Regions from separate parts of the Pseudoalteromonas sp. NZS71 genome, predicted to be linked through region 3. Evidence: predicted binding sites of a transcription regulator. Region 3 holds the regulator's gene; each other region holds the start of a gene.
What was found. Region 3 encodes MetJ, which represses methionine synthesis genes. Its sites were predicted from a motif close to TAGACGTCTAGACGTCTA; they were not measured.
Positions count from the first base shown of each region.

Region 1: metA (homoserine O-succinyltransferase) is a predicted target of MetJ. The motif match lies at 1,470-1,487, and genes of this name have one in related genera.
Region 2: metK (methionine adenosyltransferase) is a predicted target of MetJ. The motif match lies at 2,659-2,676, and genes of this name have one in related genera.

Region 1 is NZ_JADYWS010000020.1:48,660-54,753, reverse strand. It holds gene ettA (energy-dependent translational throttle protein EttA) at 1-356, opposite strand, end outside; gene I6E85_RS14005 (porin family protein) at 690-1,337, shown strand; gene metA (homoserine O-succinyltransferase) at 1,552-2,499, shown strand; gene I6E85_RS13995 (homocysteine S-methyltransferase family protein) at 2,489-3,562, shown strand; gene metH (methionine synthase) at 3,572-6,094, shown strand, end outside.
Region 2 is NZ_JADYWS010000019.1:50,264-56,357, forward strand. It holds gene rpiA (ribose-5-phosphate isomerase RpiA) at 1-13, opposite strand, end outside; gene I6E85_RS13550 (5-formyltetrahydrofolate cyclo-ligase) at 67-663, opposite strand; gene I6E85_RS13555 (hypothetical protein) at 682-1,230, opposite strand; gene metK (methionine adenosyltransferase) at 1,406-2,557, opposite strand; gene tkt (transketolase) at 2,862-4,853, shown strand; gene I6E85_RS13570 (pyrimidine/purine nucleoside phosphorylase) at 5,038-5,352, shown strand; gene raiA (ribosome-associated translation inhibitor RaiA) at 5,530-5,886, shown strand.
Region 3 is NZ_JADYWS010000003.1:199,070-205,163, forward strand. It holds gene metL (bifunctional aspartate kinase/homoserine dehydrogenase II) at 1-448, opposite strand, end outside; gene metB (cystathionine gamma-synthase) at 454-1,701, opposite strand; gene metJ (met regulon transcriptional regulator MetJ) at 1,991-2,311, shown strand; gene I6E85_RS03115 (malic enzyme-like NAD(P)-binding protein) at 2,394-3,635, opposite strand; gene rpmE (50S ribosomal protein L31) at 4,323-4,538, opposite strand; gene priA (primosomal protein N') at 4,769-6,094, shown strand, end outside.

The sequences.
Region 1 (6,094 bases), on a different contig from region 3:
GCGTCTTCCATGGCGTATTCGTTATACACTTCGTCAAGACGTTTAAGTGCGTGTTTAACTTCGCCAACAGCTTCTTCAACAATTTCACGAACTGTTTTGCTTTCGTCTAAAACAGGCTCTTGCGGTAAATAACCAATTTTTGTACCAGGCTGAGGATGTGCATCACCTTCAAAATCTTGGTCAACACCGGCCATAATACGTAGTAACGTAGATTTACCAGAACCGTTTAAACCAAGCACACCAATTTTAGCGCCAGGAAAAAAGTGTAACGAAATATCTTTTAAGATAGTGCGCTTAGGTGGCACAACCTTAGATACTCGACTCATCGAGAATATAAATTTATCAGGTAAAACCATGGAGGAAAGCCTTCAAATAATAATAAAAATTTCAATGTTGTATTGTAGTGGCTGACGGGTGAAACAGTCAACGAATGCTGTATAGAACAATACGCTTACCTAAGCGGTACTTTGTTTTGATTGCTCGTTTAAAACACTACTATTACAGGATTTCTATTATGTAAAATTCTGTAATCTATTGTTTTATATTGTTCAAATACATTCCATTTTTAACAAAAGTGGTACAGTATATTTACAAGCTGTAAAGTATAAGCAAGTTATATAGGCAGGCCACACTTAGTTTGTTGTTAGACATCATATTATTAAATATTACAAAGATTTAAAGGAATGAACATGAAAATAGTTACAAAGTTAGGGGCATTACTTTTAGGTTTATACTCATTTTCGAGCCAAGCAGACATACTCCATGTAAATGGTTATTACCAAGGAATAGGGATAGGGTCTACGCAAATTGATGTATACGAGAGTGATAGCATACAGTTTACAACGCTTTACGGCCGGTTTGGATATCAGTTTTCGCGATACTTTGCATTAGAAGGGCGTATAGGTTTTGGGTTAAATGATGAGTCAACTCCTTTAAACGGAATTGTTTACACTCAGAACCCACAGGACGGTTCGCTTAGCTCAGAATTCATTAAGAGCGAAATCGATTCAAGCCTTGATTTGCAAACAAGTATATTTGTAAAAGCTAATTATCCAATTTCATCTCGATCTGATGTGTTTTTATTTGGTGGCTATGGTAGAAATAAATTAAGTTACAATGAAGGCGACTTAAAAAACCTTGCAGAATCAATAACTGGTACAGATACAAATTCTACGTTAATAACTGAGCAAAACTACGACGAAGGCGGCGTAACGTACGGAACTGGCGTTGACTTTAGGTTAACTCAACGCTGGCAATTAAGCGCTGAATACCAATATTTTGATACAGATGAAGGCGATATTTACGCACTTAATTTATCTGTGGTTTACCGTTTTTAACTGTATATGTGCTACTCGTTTTTAGTAGCGCTACTTCAAAATATTAAAGCAGGTTATTTTATAATAGAGGCGTTTTTCCTCATACATACCACCTCGGTAAATCCTAATTTAATAGAATGAATAAATTTCATTTAGACATCTATACATCTAGAGGTTGATATTTTTTACTTTCAGTTCATAATTAACTTTCGGTTTTTATGAGCAGGAGTAAAGTATGCCAATTACAGTAAAAGACGAGTTGCCGGCAATTGCACGTTTACGTCAAGAAAACGTATTTGTAATGCCAAAAACACGTGCAAAAACGCAAGAAATACGCCCAATGCGTTTGGCTATTTTAAATTTAATGCCTAATAAAGTAGAAACCGAAGTTCAGTTTATTCGTTTGCTTGCCAACTCGCCTTTGCAAGTAAACGTAGAGCTACTGCGCCTAGACACTCACCGCAGTAGCAGTAATTCAGAAGAGCACCTTGATACCTTTTACCGTTATTTTTCTGAGGTTAAAGACAACAATTACGATGCATTAATAGTAACTGGCGCGCCACTTGCGCATTTAGAATACGACGATGTAGCGTATTGGGATGAGCTAAAGGTTATTATTGATTGGGCTGAGCAACATGTTACCTCTACGTTATTTTCGTGCTGGGCAGCACATGCAGCGCTATATCACCGTTACAATTTAAAGCGCGATTTAAAAGACGACAAACTGTGTGGCGTATTTACCCACCAATGTTACTTTGATCACGGCGCACTGACTCGCGGATTCGACGACACCTTTTTGGTACCGCACTCACGCTACGGCCACATTGATATAAATAAAATAAACGCCTGTGATGAGCTAGTTGTACTGGCAGGTTCTGAGCGAGTAGGGGCTTACTTACTTAAAAATAAATCGGGTAGCCAAGTGTTTATAACCGGCCACCCAGAGTACGACGCCGACTCGCTAAAAGCAGAATACGAGCGCGATTGTAAAAAAAGCCCTAATGCACCAAAGCCCGAAAATTACTTTCCGGATGACGATGCAACTAAACAACCTTCAAAAACGTGGCAAAGCCATGCTTTTTTACTTTTTTCGAACTGGTTAAATTACTACGTGTACCAAACCACACCGTATGATATTAATTTAGTTAGCCAAGACGTGAGGACTAACAACTATGCCGAATAACGCTCCTACAAATAATAAGCAAGCCGAAATAAGCGCCGCATTAAAAGAACGCATTTTAATTTTAGATGGCGCTATGGGCACCATGATCCAAGATCATAAGCTAGAAGAAGAAGACTATCGCGGAGAGCGTTTTAAAGACTGGCATGTATTAATTAAAGGCAATAACGATTTATTAAGCCTAACCAAGCCCGATTTAATCACTGATATTCATCGTGGTTTTTTATCAGCGGGCGCCGATATTATCGAAACCAATACGTTTAACTCGACCACTATTTCGATGGAAGATTACGACATGGCAAACCTAAGTCGTGAAATAAATCTAGAGTCGGCTAAATTAGCACGCGCCATTTGTGATGAATTTACGGCTAAAACGCCAGAAAAACCGCGCTATGTAGCCGGTGTTTTAGGGCCGACAGCTAAAACGTGTTCAATTTCGCCAGACGTAAACGATCCGGGTTACCGAAATGTCACCTTTGATAAGCTGGTTGCTGCGTATATTGAATCAACACTTGCATTAATGGAGGGCGGCGCCGATTTAATACTAATCGAAACTATATTCGACACCCTTAACGCAAAAGCGGCCTCGTTTGGCGTAGAAGAAGCCTTTGAGCAAGCAGGGCGCACATTACCAGTTATGATCTCGGGGACTATTACCGACGCCTCTGGTCGTACGCTTTCGGGACAAACAACTGAAGCATTTTATAACTCTGTTCGCCATATTAAGCCTATTTCGATTGGTTTAAACTGCGCGCTTGGTCCTGATTTACTGCGCCAATATGTAGAAGAGTTGTCGCGCGTGTGCGAAACCTTTACATCGGTACACCCTAATGCGGGCTTACCCAATGAGTTTGGTGAATACGACTTAGAAGCGGGCGATATGGCAACCGAAATTATCGATTGGGGTAAATCGGGCTTTATTAATATAGTAGGCGGATGCTGTGGCACCACGCCTGCGCATATTCGCGCTTTTGCAAAAGGTTTAGCGGGCGTTAAACCACGCCAACTACCAGAGCTTGAAGTACGCATGCGTTTATCAGGCCTTGAAGCCTGTAACTTAAATTAAGGAGCCAGCATGACCCAACAAATAGCAGTATTTACTAATGTCGGCGAACGTACCAATGTAACGGGTTCTGCCATGTTTAAACGTTTAATCATGGAAGAAGACTTTGAAGCCGCGCTAACAGTGGCACGCGAACAAGTAGAAAATGGCGCACAGGTTATTGATATAAACATGGACGAAGCCATGTTGGACTCAAAAGCCGCCATGGTTAAGTTTTTAAACTTAATAGCCTCAGAGCCTGATATTTCTCGCGTACCAATTATGGTCGACTCCTCAAAATGGGAAGTAATAGAAGCAGGCTTAAAGTGTATTCAAGGCAAGGCAATTGTTAACTCAATATCGCTAAAAGAGGGTGAAGAGCCGTTTATTCGCCAAGCTAAAATAATAAAACGCTTTGGTGCAGCCGCTGTTGTAATGGCGTTTGATACCGACGGGCAAGCCGACACGGCAGACCGTAAGTTCGCAATATGTGCGCGCAGTTATAAAATATTGGTAGAAGACATTGGCTTTGCGCCAGAAGATATTATATTCGACCCTAATATATTTGCCGTAGCCACCGGTATAGAAGAGCACGATAACTACGCCGTAGAATTTATTGAAGGCACTCGCCGTATTAAGCAAAATTTGCCGCACTGTAAAGTGTCGGGCGGTGTATCAAATGTATCGTTTTCGTTTAGGGGTAATAACCCCGTACGTGAAGCCATTCACTCGGTGTTTTTATATCACGCTATTCAAGCTGGTATGGACATGGGTATTGTAAATGCGGGGCAACTAGCCGTTTACGATGATATACCAGAAGAACTACGTAAAGCCGTTACAGACGTAATACTTAACACCGACTCAGGCGCAGGCGAGCGTTTAGTAGAGCTTGCACCAAAATACTCGGGTATGGCGCAAGCCGAGCGAGTAGAAGATTTAGAGTGGCGCACATGGCCTGTTGCAAAACGCCTTGAGCACGCGCTTGTTAAAGGTATTACTACCTTTATAGATGAAGATACCGAAGAATGCCGCGCCGCAGCAGCTAAACCTATTCACGTAATTGAAGGGCCGTTAATGGACGGCATGAACGTAGTAGGCGACTTATTTGGCGCAGGTAAAATGTTTTTACCACAAGTTGTTAAATCGGCGCGCGTAATGAAGCGAGCCGTAGCCTACCTAGACCCATACATTGAGCTTGAAAAAGAAGAAGGCTCAACTAACGGTAAAATAGTGATGGCGACCGTAAAAGGCGACGTACACGACATAGGTAAAAATATTGTAGGCGTGGTACTACAGTGTAATAACTACGAAGTTATTGATTTAGGCGTAATGGTACCTGCCGATAAAATACTCCAAACCGCCATCGACGAAAAAGCCGATATTATTGGGTTGTCGGGCTTAATTACCCCATCGCTTGACGAAATGGTACACGTAGCAAAAGAAATGAAACGCCGTGGTTTTGAACTGCCGCTGTTAATTGGTGGTGCTACTACTTCTAAAGCGCACACCGCAGTAAAAATTGAGCCGCAATATGACAAAGGCGTAGTGTATGTAAGTAATGCCAGCCGTGCGGTAGGTGTAGTATCTAATTTATTATCAAAAGAGCATAAGCCTGGTTTTTTAGAAAAAACCCAAGCTGAATATGTAAAAGTACGCGAGCAACAAGCGCGTAAAAAACCTCGCTCTAAGCCTGTTACAATCCAGCGCTCACGCGATAACGCAGCACAACTTGATTGGGATAACTACACGCCACCGGTGCCTAAAAAGCTCGGCGTGATCGAGTTTAAAAACGTATCAATTGCCACTTTACGTAAATACATAGATTGGACGCCATACTTTATGACGTGGTCAATCGCCGGTAAATACCCGCGCATAATGACCGACGAAGTAGTAGGCGAGCAAGCGCAAAGCTTATTTAAAGACGCTAACGACATGTTAGACGACCTTGAAAAAGCAGGCAGTTTGCAACCACTTGGCGTAATAGGTTTATTCCCTGCTAACCGCGTTGGGGACGACATAGAAATATATACTGACGAAACACGCAAAGAGCTGTTAACTACCTCGTGCCATTTACGTCAGCAAACCGAAAAAACCGACTTTGCTAATTACTGCCTAGCCGACTATATAGCACCCAAAGGTACACCAGACTATTTTGGCGCGTTTGCAGTAACGGGCGGTTTAGAAGAAGACGACTTAGCGAATGCGTTTGATGTACAGCAAGACGACTACAACAAAATAATGATTAAAGCGGTTGCCGACAGGCTCGCCGAAGCGTTTGCAGAATACTTACACGAAAAAGTACGTAAAGAGTATTGGGGTTTTGCACCAGACGAAAACCTAGCAAACGATGAGCTAATACGCGAAAACTACCAAGGTATTCGCCCAGCGCCAGGTTACCCAGCGTGCCCAGAGCACACCGAGAAAAAGAAAATTTGGCAGTTGCTCGACACCGAAAAACGCATTGGCATGCAGCTAACCAGCTCGTACGCCATGTGGCCAGGTGCTGCTGTTTCAGGTTGGTACTTCTCACACCCCGAAGCAAAATACTACGCAGTA
Region 2 (6,094 bases), on a different contig from region 3:
CGTCTTGTGTCATTGCTTTGTGCTCATGTATGTCAGAAGTATGCGGTTAGTAATCAAATTTAATTGTTACCAACAGTATGTTTTATCTGGGGTGATAATGGTTTTAAGTGGTACGTCCCACGACTCGATTGGTAGGGCCTCAACTTTTTGGCATTCATGTGCAAGGCCAATTAGTTGTGGTTTTTGCCAATTTTGTTCGTGTAAACGCGCCAATGTCCGGTCGTAAAACCCACCTCCCATTCCTAGGCGATTACCTTGTTTATCAAATGCAACTAATGGCATAAGGAGGTAATCAAGCACTGGTAATGGGCATATTTGAGAGCAGTTCAGCTTAGGCTCCAAGATACCATAGCGATTTGCTCTCATGGGTGAGTTTTTCTCATAGCGCTGAAATAGTAAATTAGCGCCATTGAATGGGTGTATTATAGGTAGGTAAACGGTATGGTTTAAACTCCATAATTCTTTAATTAACAATGAAGTGTCTAGCTCCCCATCGTTACTTAAGTAAATGGCAATATGCTTTGAATTCGTTGTTTTTTCGCTTATTAAATGTTGAATAAAATTCATTTTTAGCGATTGCGCAGCAATTATTTGCTGATTATTTGACAAGTTTTTACGAGTGTTACGAATTTCTGCTCTTATTTTTGCGCGTTTATTGCTCATTAAATTAATTAACCATTCTTAAAAAGAGAATAAATCGGGAAAAATTAAAAAAACAGCCAGTACGACTAGCAAAATGGTGGCAGTTGCAATCAATGAATATAAAAGTAAGTTACTGCGTTTTTTAGGAGGCGCTAAATCATCATCTAGCATTAGATCGTCACCTTGCCATTCGTCAATACTTTCGTCTGGCGCTTTTAATTGAGCTTCAGGAAGGCGTTGCTCTAACTCGTCTAACTTTTCTTCAAGGCGAATTAAGCTGCTAGTGATGTAATCGAGTGCATCAAAAATACGTTCGTCACGTTGGTTGTTATTTGCAGCAGGGTTTGAGTCATTTTGAATGATGTTTGAAACAGCTTGAAGCTTACTTTTAATGCCTAAGCCTGCTAGTAACTTAGCCTGTTTTAACGCTTTGTCTTTATCGCTTGGTGCAAACAGTGGCTTACCTTTAAAAAAAAGAGCTACTTTTTCATCTGACGTTTTTAATTTTGCAGCTAAATTTGTACATGCTGTTTTTATGTCAACGTTATCGGCAAGTCCTGCAAATATAACGCGAAAGTTATCGGCCATTTAACTGTCCCTAAAGCTTTTATAATGAAATGAGTATATACCTAAAGTACAAAAGAATTCGAGGTCGATTTAATAGTTATTTTGTAGACGCTCTACAAACAATATAGCGAATAAGTTTTAGATGCAAAAACGGCCCTTAAAAGGGCCGTTTTTAATTTACTACAACACTTTTGGCTTAAAGGCCAGCAGCTGCGCGAAGTGCGTCTGCTTTATCTGTACGTTCCCAAGGGAATTCGTCACGACCAAAGTGGCCGTAAGCCGCTGTAGGAAGGTAGATAGGGCGCTCTAAATCAAGCATTTGAATTAAGCCGTAAGGGCGCAGGTCAAAATGTTCACGAATAAGCTCGATTAAACGGCTTTCTTCTAGCTTGCTTGTACCAAACGTTTCAACGCTGATAGAAGTAGGCTCTGCAACACCAATTGCGTAAGAAACTTGTAGCTCACACTTGTCAGCAAGACCAGCAGCAACAATGTTTTTAGCAACGTAACGTGCAGCGTATGCTGCTGAACGGTCAACTTTTGATGGATCTTTACCAGAGAAAGCACCACCACCGTGACGAGCCATACCACCGTATGTATCTACAATGATTTTACGACCAGTTAAACCACAGTCACCCATTGGTCCGCCAATAACAAAGCGACCTGTTGGGTTAATGAAAAACTTAGTCGCACTTGTGATAAGTTCTGCAGGAAGTACCGGCTTGATGATTGTTTCCATCACCGCTTCTACTAAATCTTTTTGCGAAATGTCTTCGCTGTGCTGAGTAGAAAGCACTACAGCATCAATACCTACAGGTTTGCCATTTTCGTATGCAAAAGTAACTTGAGATTTTGCATCTGGACGTAACCAGTTAAGCTCGCCGCTTTTACGAACCTCAGCTTGGCGCTGTACTAAACGGTGTGAGTAAGTAATTGGAGCAGGCATTAGTACTTCTGTTTCGTTACATGCGTAACCAAACATTAAGCCTTGGTCGCCAGCGCCTTGCTCTTCTGGGCTAGTACGGTCAACACCTTGGTTAATGTCAGGAGACTGTTTACCAATAGTGTTCAAAATTGCACATGAATCGGCATCAAAGCCCATGTCTGAATTTGTGTAGCCAATATCACGAATTGTTTTACGTGTAATTTCTTCGATATCAACCCATGCGCTAGTAGTGATTTCACCACCAACCATAACCATACCGGTTTTTACGTAAGTTTCGCATGCAACACGGGCATGAGAGTCTTGCTCTAGGATAGCATCAAGTACCGCATCAGAGATTTGATCGGCGATTTTATCCGGATGACCTTCAGAAACTGATTCAGAAGTAAATAAATGTTTTGCCATTGTAATTCTGCTCACAAATATTGCGCTTCACAAACGTCGGTATTAGCGCTAAAAAATTAAGGGGCGTATTTTATCGAAAACAAAACACCTTGCATAGTGTTTTTACGCCTAGACGTCTAAATAAAATTACTAATAACTTTTTGGTCTTAAAAAATATTCATAATGCCTCACTTTTATAGGGTTTTTAATTGCACACAGCCCCCACAATAAGTAAGAATGGTCGGTATAAACGAACCCAAGTTACTTGGGTGCATAAACAAACACATAAATACCCGCGCAAATACACATAAAGGTAGGAGAATTCATGCCATCTCGCAAAGAACTTGCAAATGCTATTCGCGTCTTGTCAATGGACGCAGTACAAAAGGCCAAATCTGGTCACCCTGGAGCCCCTATGGGCATGGCTGATATCGCAGAAGTATTATGGCGCGATTATCTAAAACATAACCCAACGAATCCAGAGTGGGCTGACCGTGACAGATTTATTCTTTCAAACGGCCACGGTTCAATGCTTATCTATTCTCTATTGCACCTAAGTGGTTACGACTTACCACTGGACGAAATTAAAAACTTCCGTCAAATGCATTCTAAAACACCAGGTCACCCTGAATATGGCTATGCACCAGGAATCGAAACTACTACGGGTCCATTAGGTCAAGGGATCACAAATGCCGTAGGTATGGCAATTGCTGAAAAAGCACTTGCTGCACAGTTTAACCGTGAAGGTCACGATATTGTTGATCACTTTACCTATGCATTTATGGGCGATGGCTGCCTTATGGAAGGTATTTCTCATGAAGCAGGTTCACTTGCAGGCACATTAGGTCTGGGTAAACTTGTTGCATTTTGGGATGACAACGGCATCTCAATCGATGGCGAAGTAGAAGGTTGGTTTACAGATGATACACCGGCTCGCTTTAAAGCATACGGTTGGCATGTAATTAGTGGTGTTGATGGCCACGACAGTGATGCTGTAAGTGCTGCAATAGCAGAAGCAAAAAGCGTTACCGATAAACCTTCACTAATTTGTTGTAAAACAATTATTGGTTACGGCTCACCTAATAAATCAGGTAGCCATGATTGTCACGGTGCTCCACTAGGTGATGACGAAATTAAAGCATCTCGCGAATTTTTAGGTTGGACTGGCGATGCGTTCGAAATTCCTGATGATATTTACGCGCAATGGGATGGCAAAGAAAAAGGCAAGCAGCTTGAATCAAGCTGGGACGAAAAATTTGCAGCATACGCAAAAGCATACCCAGAGCTTGCAGCTGAATATAAGCGTCGTATTAATAACGAACTGCCTGGCGATTGGGCTGCAAAATCACAAGCGTACATTGAGCAATTACAAGCAAACCCTGCAAACCCAGCGTCTCGTAAAGCATCACAAAATGCATTAAATGCGTTTGGTCCGTTATTACCAGAATTTATGGGTGGCTCAGCCGATTTAGCTGGCTCAAACTTAACTATTTGGGATGGCTCTAAAGGTTTAACACGCGATGATGCAAGCGGTAACTACATTTATTACGGTGTGCGTGAGTTTGGTATGTCGGCAATTATGAATGGTATTGCGCTTCATAAAGGCTTTATTCCTTACGGTGCAACGTTCTTAATGTTTGTTGAATATGCAAAAAATGCTGTACGTATGGCTGCATTAATGAAGCAACCAAGCATTTTTGTATACACGCACGATTCAATCGGCCTAGGTGAAGATGGCCCAACTCACCAACCAGTAGAGCAAATTGCAAGCATGCGTTTAACGCCTAACTTATACAACTGGCGTCCATGTGACCAAGTTGAGTCGGCAATTGCATGGCAACAAGCTATTGAGCGTAAAGACGGCCCTACATCGCTTATCTTTACTCGCCAAGGTCTTGAGCAACAAGCACGTGACGCACAGCAATTAGCAGACGTTAAAAAGGGTGGTTACATCCTTAGCTGTGACGGCAATCCAGAGATTATCTTTATTGCGACGGGCTCTGAAGTGCAACTAGCACAAGATTCAGCAACTGAGCTACGCAGCCAAGGTAAAAAGGTACGTGTTGTATCTATGCCATGTACTGATGCCTTTGAAGATCAAAGCGCAGCATACAAAGAAAGCGTATTACCGGCATCTGTTTCACGCCGCGTAGCAGTAGAAGCAGGTATTGCTGACTACTGGTACAAGTACGTAGGCCTAAACGGCGCAGTAGTAGGTATGACTACCTTTGGTGAGTCAGCACCTGCAGGCGAGCTGTTTGAGCACTTTGGTTTTACAGTGGCAAACATTGTAAGCAAAGCAAACGAGCTTTTTTAATCGCTTTGATTAAATAAAGTAAGTAATTGAAAAACCCGCACATGTTGCGGGTTTTTTTATGCCCTTACATGAAGCAACTTCACCTTGATCAATGCAGCTTTCCTTGCAAGAAAGTAAGCTATCAGGCAAGGTAGTGCGATAAAATTTATAAATAAAAATCTTAAATTAATAGCAGGAGCTAAAAATGCCAAAGTTCGATAACGTGAGTGTAGTAAAAAAAGCCAATGTATATTTTGACGGAAAAGTGTCGAGCCGTACCGTTATTTTAGGTGATGGCGAAGCGAAAACGTTAGGCTTTATGCAACCAGGTGAGTTTGTTTTTGATACAAACCAAAAAGAGTGCATGGAGCTTTTAGCTGGCCAATGGGATATTTTATTACCAGGTGCAAGTGAGTGGAAAACATTTAACGCGGGTGAATCGTTTAATGTTGATGCAAATGTAAGCTTTAAAGTAAAAGTATCTGATTTTGCTGACTACTGTTGTTCGTACACAGATTAATCAGTACAGCTAGACGTCTGAAAGCCCATGCACTATGGGCTTTGCATAAACTTTGCGCAACGCATGATTTAAATCACCAAAAACTGCAAATAAACCTCAAATATCTCTCTTTTTTCCTTGTGTTAATCTAAATAGCCCCCAATACTATTTATGAGGTAACAAATAAAAGGATACCCTATGAAAATTAATCTTTCTGGTCACCATGTTGAAGTTACTGACTCTATTAGAGAGCACATCAACGAAAAATTTTCAAAAATCGAGAGCCATTTCCCATCGCTTATTGCACTCGAAATTATTTTGTCTAAAGAACATCATAAAATCCAAGCTGAAATTAGCACTAATTATGAAGGCACGCGCATATCGGTAAAAGGGGAAAACGAAGTTATGTACCCTGCCATTGCAAGTGCAGCTAAAAAACTCGATGCAGCACTAAAACATCGAAAAGGGCAGATAAAAGCAAACTTACACGAAAAGCCTGTTAGCACTACACCTGAAATCGCACACGAGATCATCCAAGAGATGGATCTTAAATAAAACTCAGTCACAAAGTATTGTAAAAAAGAGCCGTATGGCTCTTTTTTATTGCCTGTAATTTAGGTAAGTTATGCGTTCTTGCAGTTTATTAATTATAAAGGTTAGGGTCTGTTTATCTTTCGAGGTTGAATTTACAGCTGTATGTTGGGCTTTTAGGCAAGGCAGAGCCTATGTAGTGTGGTTCTTCCCCATAAATAGGCGATAACGC
Region 3 (6,094 bases):
TTAAGGTAAAAAGAGTACGTGCATCTTGAGCGCATGCCTCAATATTTAGCTGCTGTAAATAAGTAGCGAGTAAACGTGCTGACCACAGTTCGCCATGTGCAAGTAATGCAGCCTCTTTTAGCTGCTCAGCTTGAGCAAGTTCTGCAATATAGCTAAGTTCGATACTTAGTGTTTTAAGTGCACTTCGTTTGAAATCGGCTTCTAATAGCTGCTTTATTAAATCACTTTGATGGTTATTTAACTGCAGTAAAATATCAGCTACTGCTTGAGTATCTTGTTTTTGATAGCTTTGCCAAAGTAATACTAGCGTATCGGTTGTCTTACCCGCAGCCGATACCACCACACAATCACCCGGTTGAGTATGTGTAATTATTATTTTTGCTACGCTTTGGTATCGCTCACTTGAGCTTAAACTTGAACCACCAAATTTATGTACACAATTGACCATATTAATCACCAAAGCGCCGGACGGGCTGCACTTAATTTAACGTTCCCACCAGAAGTGCCTGCACCTTTGCCTACACGGCCAACATTTTTATTTTGCCCTGGTTTTACAAGTTCAAACACTCGCTCAAAATCAGCGACTAAATCGTGTATATCTTCAATACCTACCGAAATACGAATAAGCGTATCGCCCACACCCGCTTCTAAACGTGCTGTTGCCTCCATACCTGCGTGCGTCATAGTTGCAGGGTGACAAATTAAGCTCTCTACGCCACCTAGTGACTCAGCTAAACTAAACGTTTTAAGACTAGTTAAAAATGCCGCAGCGTCATTTATATCGCCTTTAATATCAAAACTAACCATGCCACCAAAACCAAGTTGCTGTGCTTTAGCCAGTTCATGTTGAGGATGTGACTCAAGACCTGGGTAGTAAACTTGGCTTACATATTCAGAGCTTTCAAGATACTTAGCTATTGCCAGTGCATTTTCTTGATGCTGCCTTAGGCGCACATTTAAAGTACGTAAACCACGAAGCGTTAAATAGCTATCAAAAGGCGCACCCGTAATTCCAATGTTATTAGCCCACCAAGCAAGCTCATCGCCTAACTCTTGTGTTGCGGCAATAACAGCGCCGCCTACTACATCTGAGTGTCCGTTAATGTATTTAGTGGTTGAATGCACCACAATATCTACACCAAACTTAATAGGGTTTTGTAAAGCAGGCGACAAAAACGTGTTATCTGCAGCCACCAATGCACCGCATTGCTTTGCAACATCGGTAACCGCTTTAATATCTGTTAAACGAAGTACTGGGTTACTTGGGGTTTCTATCCAAATAAGCTTAGGTTTAATTACTAAAATTTGTTGAAGGCTTTCTTCTTTTGTTAAATCTAATATTTCGAGCTTTAGTAGTCCGCGTTTTTGTAAAGATGTAAATAAACGATAGCTGCCACCATAACAATCATGTGGAATTACTAACGTATCGTCACTATTAAGTAGCTGAGTAGCTAAATGCACGGCAGCCATGCCTGTAGCTGTAATTATGCCACGAGCGCCACCTTCAAGCTTAGCAAGCGTCTCAGCTAAAATATCACGATTAGGATTACCGCTACGACCATAATCATACTCACGCTTAGTATCAAAGTCGGCAAACGAATAAGTAGTCGATAAATAAATTGGCGGTACCACCGCACCATGATGTTTATCAGCATCAACGCCGTTACGTACAGCAATGGTCGCTTTGTTTTTTTCGCTCATATTCGTCACCTGATTAATTTGGATGTTTAGACGTCTAAAAGAGTAAGTTATCCGTTTTGATAAGTCAAAGTATTTTAAAGCTCTAGATGGCTAAAAGTAGAAGAGGCCTCTGCGAATAACACATTTTAGCTCACAAAAGTGTGCTTATCTTTACACCTACAATAGGCTTATTAAGATAGATCTGTATCTATTATTTGACTATCTTTTTTAAATCGATAGAATTTCACGCATATTTACACGCTTTTTATACCGTGTGAGAAATTAATAATCTGAGGCAACGATACATCTTATGGCTAAATGGAATGGTGAGTATATTCACCCATACGCAGAACACGGTAAAAAATCAGAGCAAGTTAAAAAGATCACCGTTTCGATCCCGCTAAATGTATTAAAGGTATTAACTGACGAACGTACACGTCGTCAAATCAATAACCTTCGCCATGCTACAAATAGTGAATTGCTATGTGAGGCATTTTTGCATGCTTTTACTGGCCAACCTTTACCAAATGACGATGACTTACGTAAAGATAACGCCGAAAAAGTGCCAGAAGAAGTTAAAAAAATAATGCAAGAAATGGGTCTAGAAGTACCCGTTTTAAACGAAGAATAAATATTACAAAGACAAAAAAACCTCAGTAATTACTGAGGTTTTTTTATGTCTAAATTTTATTGCATAGCTCTACTGTATAGATTTACTGCATATAGTTTTCAGGTAGCTCAATTTGTGCAACACCTGACTCAATAGCAGCAAGTGCAACAGCTCTTGCTATACGCGGCAGTAAACGTGGATCCATTGGTTTTGGAATAATATACTGCGCACCAAATTCTAGTTTATCTACTCCAGCGGCTTTTAAAACTTCTGCAGGTACTGGCTCTTTGGCAATACTTCGAATAGCATCTACTGCAGCAATTTTCATTTCATCGTTAATAGCACTTGCACGTACATCAAGCGCACCACGGAAAATAAACGGGAAACATAAAACATTATTAACTTGGTTAGGGTAATCAGAGCGCCCTGTTGCCATGATTAAATCGTTGCGTGCGCCGTGCGCAAGTGCAGGATCAATCTCAGGATCTGGATTTGAACATGCAAACACAACTGGTTTTGCAGCCATTAGCTTTAAATCTTCAGCCGCTAATAAGTTAGGGCCAGAAACACCCACAAACACATCAGCATCTGCAATTACATCTTGCAATGTACGCTTATCGGTATTGTTAGCAAAAAGCTGTTTGTATTCATTTAAGTCATCGCGGCGGGTATGAATAACACCTTTGCGGTCAAGCATATAAATGTGTTCACGCAGTGCACCACACTTAATTAACAGCTCCATACACGCAACAGCGGCAGCGCCTGCACCTAAACATACAATAATTGCATCTTCAATTGACTTACCTTGTACTTCTAGCGCATTTAACATACCAGCAGCCGTAACAATGGCAGTACCGTGTTGATCATCATGAAAAACAGGAATACTACAACGCTCTATTAATGCTTTTTCTATTTCAAAACACTCTGGTGCTTTAATATCTTCAAGGTTAATACCACCGAATGTGTCGGCAATGTTGGCAACCGTATTAATAAAGTCTTCTGTTGTTTTGTGCTTAACTTCAATATCGATAGAATCAAGCCCTGCAAAACGTTTAAACAATAGCGCTTTACCTTCCATTACAGGCTTAGACGCTAAAGGACCTAAATTACCAAGGCCTAGAATTGCAGTACCATTAGTAATAACCGCAACCATGTTACCTTTACCAGTATATTTATAAGCATTTGCAGGATCTGCAGCTATTTCACGTACAGGTTCGGCAACACCTGGGCTATACGCAAGTGCAAGATCATGAGCCGTTTCAGCTGGTTTTGTAAGCTCAATGCTAATTTTACCTGGTACGGGATGTGAGTGGTAATGTAGTGCTTGTTCACGAAAGTCAGACATAACGCGATGGTATCCTGCAATTTAAGTTAAAGTGAGAGATGGAGTCTTGGGTACGATACCCTTATTATTTTTAAATTCCAAGCAATATCAGGTCTATCCTGTTATATGCTATATCCTTTAATTTTAAGAGGTTTTTCAGTAACTTTGCAGGATTATATCAACATTTAATAAATAAAAATTCACCTAAAAAGTAAGTTTTAAGGTGCTTTTATGCCTATCAAAATCTTATAAAATGTATACTTAAAGTATCAGCATAAACTTAGAATAACAGCCTACTACCCTACTTTAAAAACAGATAAGCCCACGTTAGCTACTTTTATCAACCTAGTTAAAAATTGTACTATTTAAAATATAGAGAATATCTATCGATTTGTCTGTAAAGGATTATGCATACTCAGAATAAGAATAGGAAATAGTTATGCAAAAGGAGGGGATAGTTAAAATCAACGAAATAATACCAATCTGCTTATATATGGGGTCTATTTAACGTTAAGAAAATTACGCTAGAACTAGGCAAAAATTTTTGTATCTAGTTGTTCTAAATAAAAAAATTTTAACGACGTTATAGTGCAATTTAATTCGTTAAATTGCTCAAAGATTTATGTAGGTTGGCTTAAGATAATAAATAACAAATTTTAGGCACAAAAAAAGCACCCTAAGGTGCTTTTTTTAACTAAACAGCAATAATTACTTCTTGCTGGCAAGTGCACCGAAGCGCTTGTTGAAGCGATCAACACGTCCGCCAGTGTCTAAAACTTTTTGCTTACCAGTGTAAAACGGGTGACACGCAGAACATACGTCTAAGTGAATGTCTTTACAAAGAGTTGAGCTAGTTTCGAATTTATTTCCACATGAACATGTTGCAGAAATTACTTCGTACTTAGGGTGAATACCTTCTTTCATAGGAACCTCTAGTTAAGGCCGCATCGCTCTCCAAACCCGGAGTTTGGCACCATACGTCGTTAAAACAAATTTGTTGGTGGCGGATTTTATCCAACAACCTCCCCCCACACAAGTATTTATTTATATTTTTGCCAAAAAAGTGAACAATCTCTTTCTCAAGCACTATTGCTAGTAGGTTTTTAGCGTTATTTTTAGTACATTACAGCATTAATTTTACGGGTTGAGTTGTTATGAGTTTTGTTGAAGTTGCTATTAAAGTCCCGCTTCCACGCACCTTTGATTATAAAATAGAAGAACAGCTCAGTGGCTTATCAATTCCCTTACTACCTGGCATGCGAGTTTTGGTACCTTTTGGTAATCAAAAAAAAGTAGCGGTTGTTTTGGGTATTAAAAGCAGTACCGACGTCCCTTTAAATAAAATTAAAAATATTATAGAGGTAATAGACGACGCCCCTATTTTAAGTGCCCAGCATTTAGAACTCCTTAGCTTTACTGCCCGCTATTATTGCTATCCATTAGGCGAAACTATTCATATAGCGCTACCTGGTGCACTTCGCCAAGGTGAATCGCCTGATAAAACCAGTATTAATATGGTTGCCCTGACAGAAAAAGGTGCAAAAGTACCGTCATTAAAAGCTAAAACACAGCTCAACCTATTAAAGCAGTTATCGCAATCAGGTAAGTCATCATTAACTGAGTTAAAAGCACTGGGCTTTAGTAAAAAAACAATAGATAGCTTAATAGATAAAGAACTCATAACACAAACTATTGAGCACGATAACCAATGGCAAAGTGTTGCTCCAACCGTCGGTAGTAAACCAGTACTTAATAAAGAACAAGCGGTTGCTTGCACAGCTATAAATCAAAGTACTGGCTTTAGCAGCTTCTTATTAGAAGGCGTAACGGGCAGCGGTAAAACCGAAGTGTATTTACAGTGCCTAGAAGAAGTACTCAAACGTGGCGAGCAAGCCCTCGTACTCGTGCCCGAAATCGGCCTAACACCACAAACCGTAAACCGTTTTCGCCGCCGCTTTCCTGATACACCCATTATGCTTTGGCACTCAGCACTTACCGACAACGAACGTTTACAAACATGGCGTTTTTGCGAAAAAGGCAGTTGCGCGATAGTTATTGGCACGCGTTCGAGTATTTTTCTGCCATTTTTAAAACTCGGTATGATTGTTGTTGATGAAGAACACGATTCATCATTTAAACAACAAGATACCCTTCGTTACCATGCTCGTGATTTAGCCGCTTACAGAGCTTTTCAGCATAAAATTCCGCTTATATTAGGCAGCGCCACACCCGCGCTTGAAACACTTCACAAAGCAATTAATAACAAATACCAGCTATTAAGTTTAACCGAGCGCGCGCAAACAGCGACTGACAATCAGTTTAAGTTACTCGATATGAAAGGTCAGCCCGACCAAGCAGGTATTGCACATGCAAGTCTTGCTACTATGCGTCAGCACTTAAATCGCGGTAAACAGGTTATGGTATTTTTAAATCGCCGAGGTTTCTCACCCACCCTTATTTGCCATGAGTGCGGTTGGTTG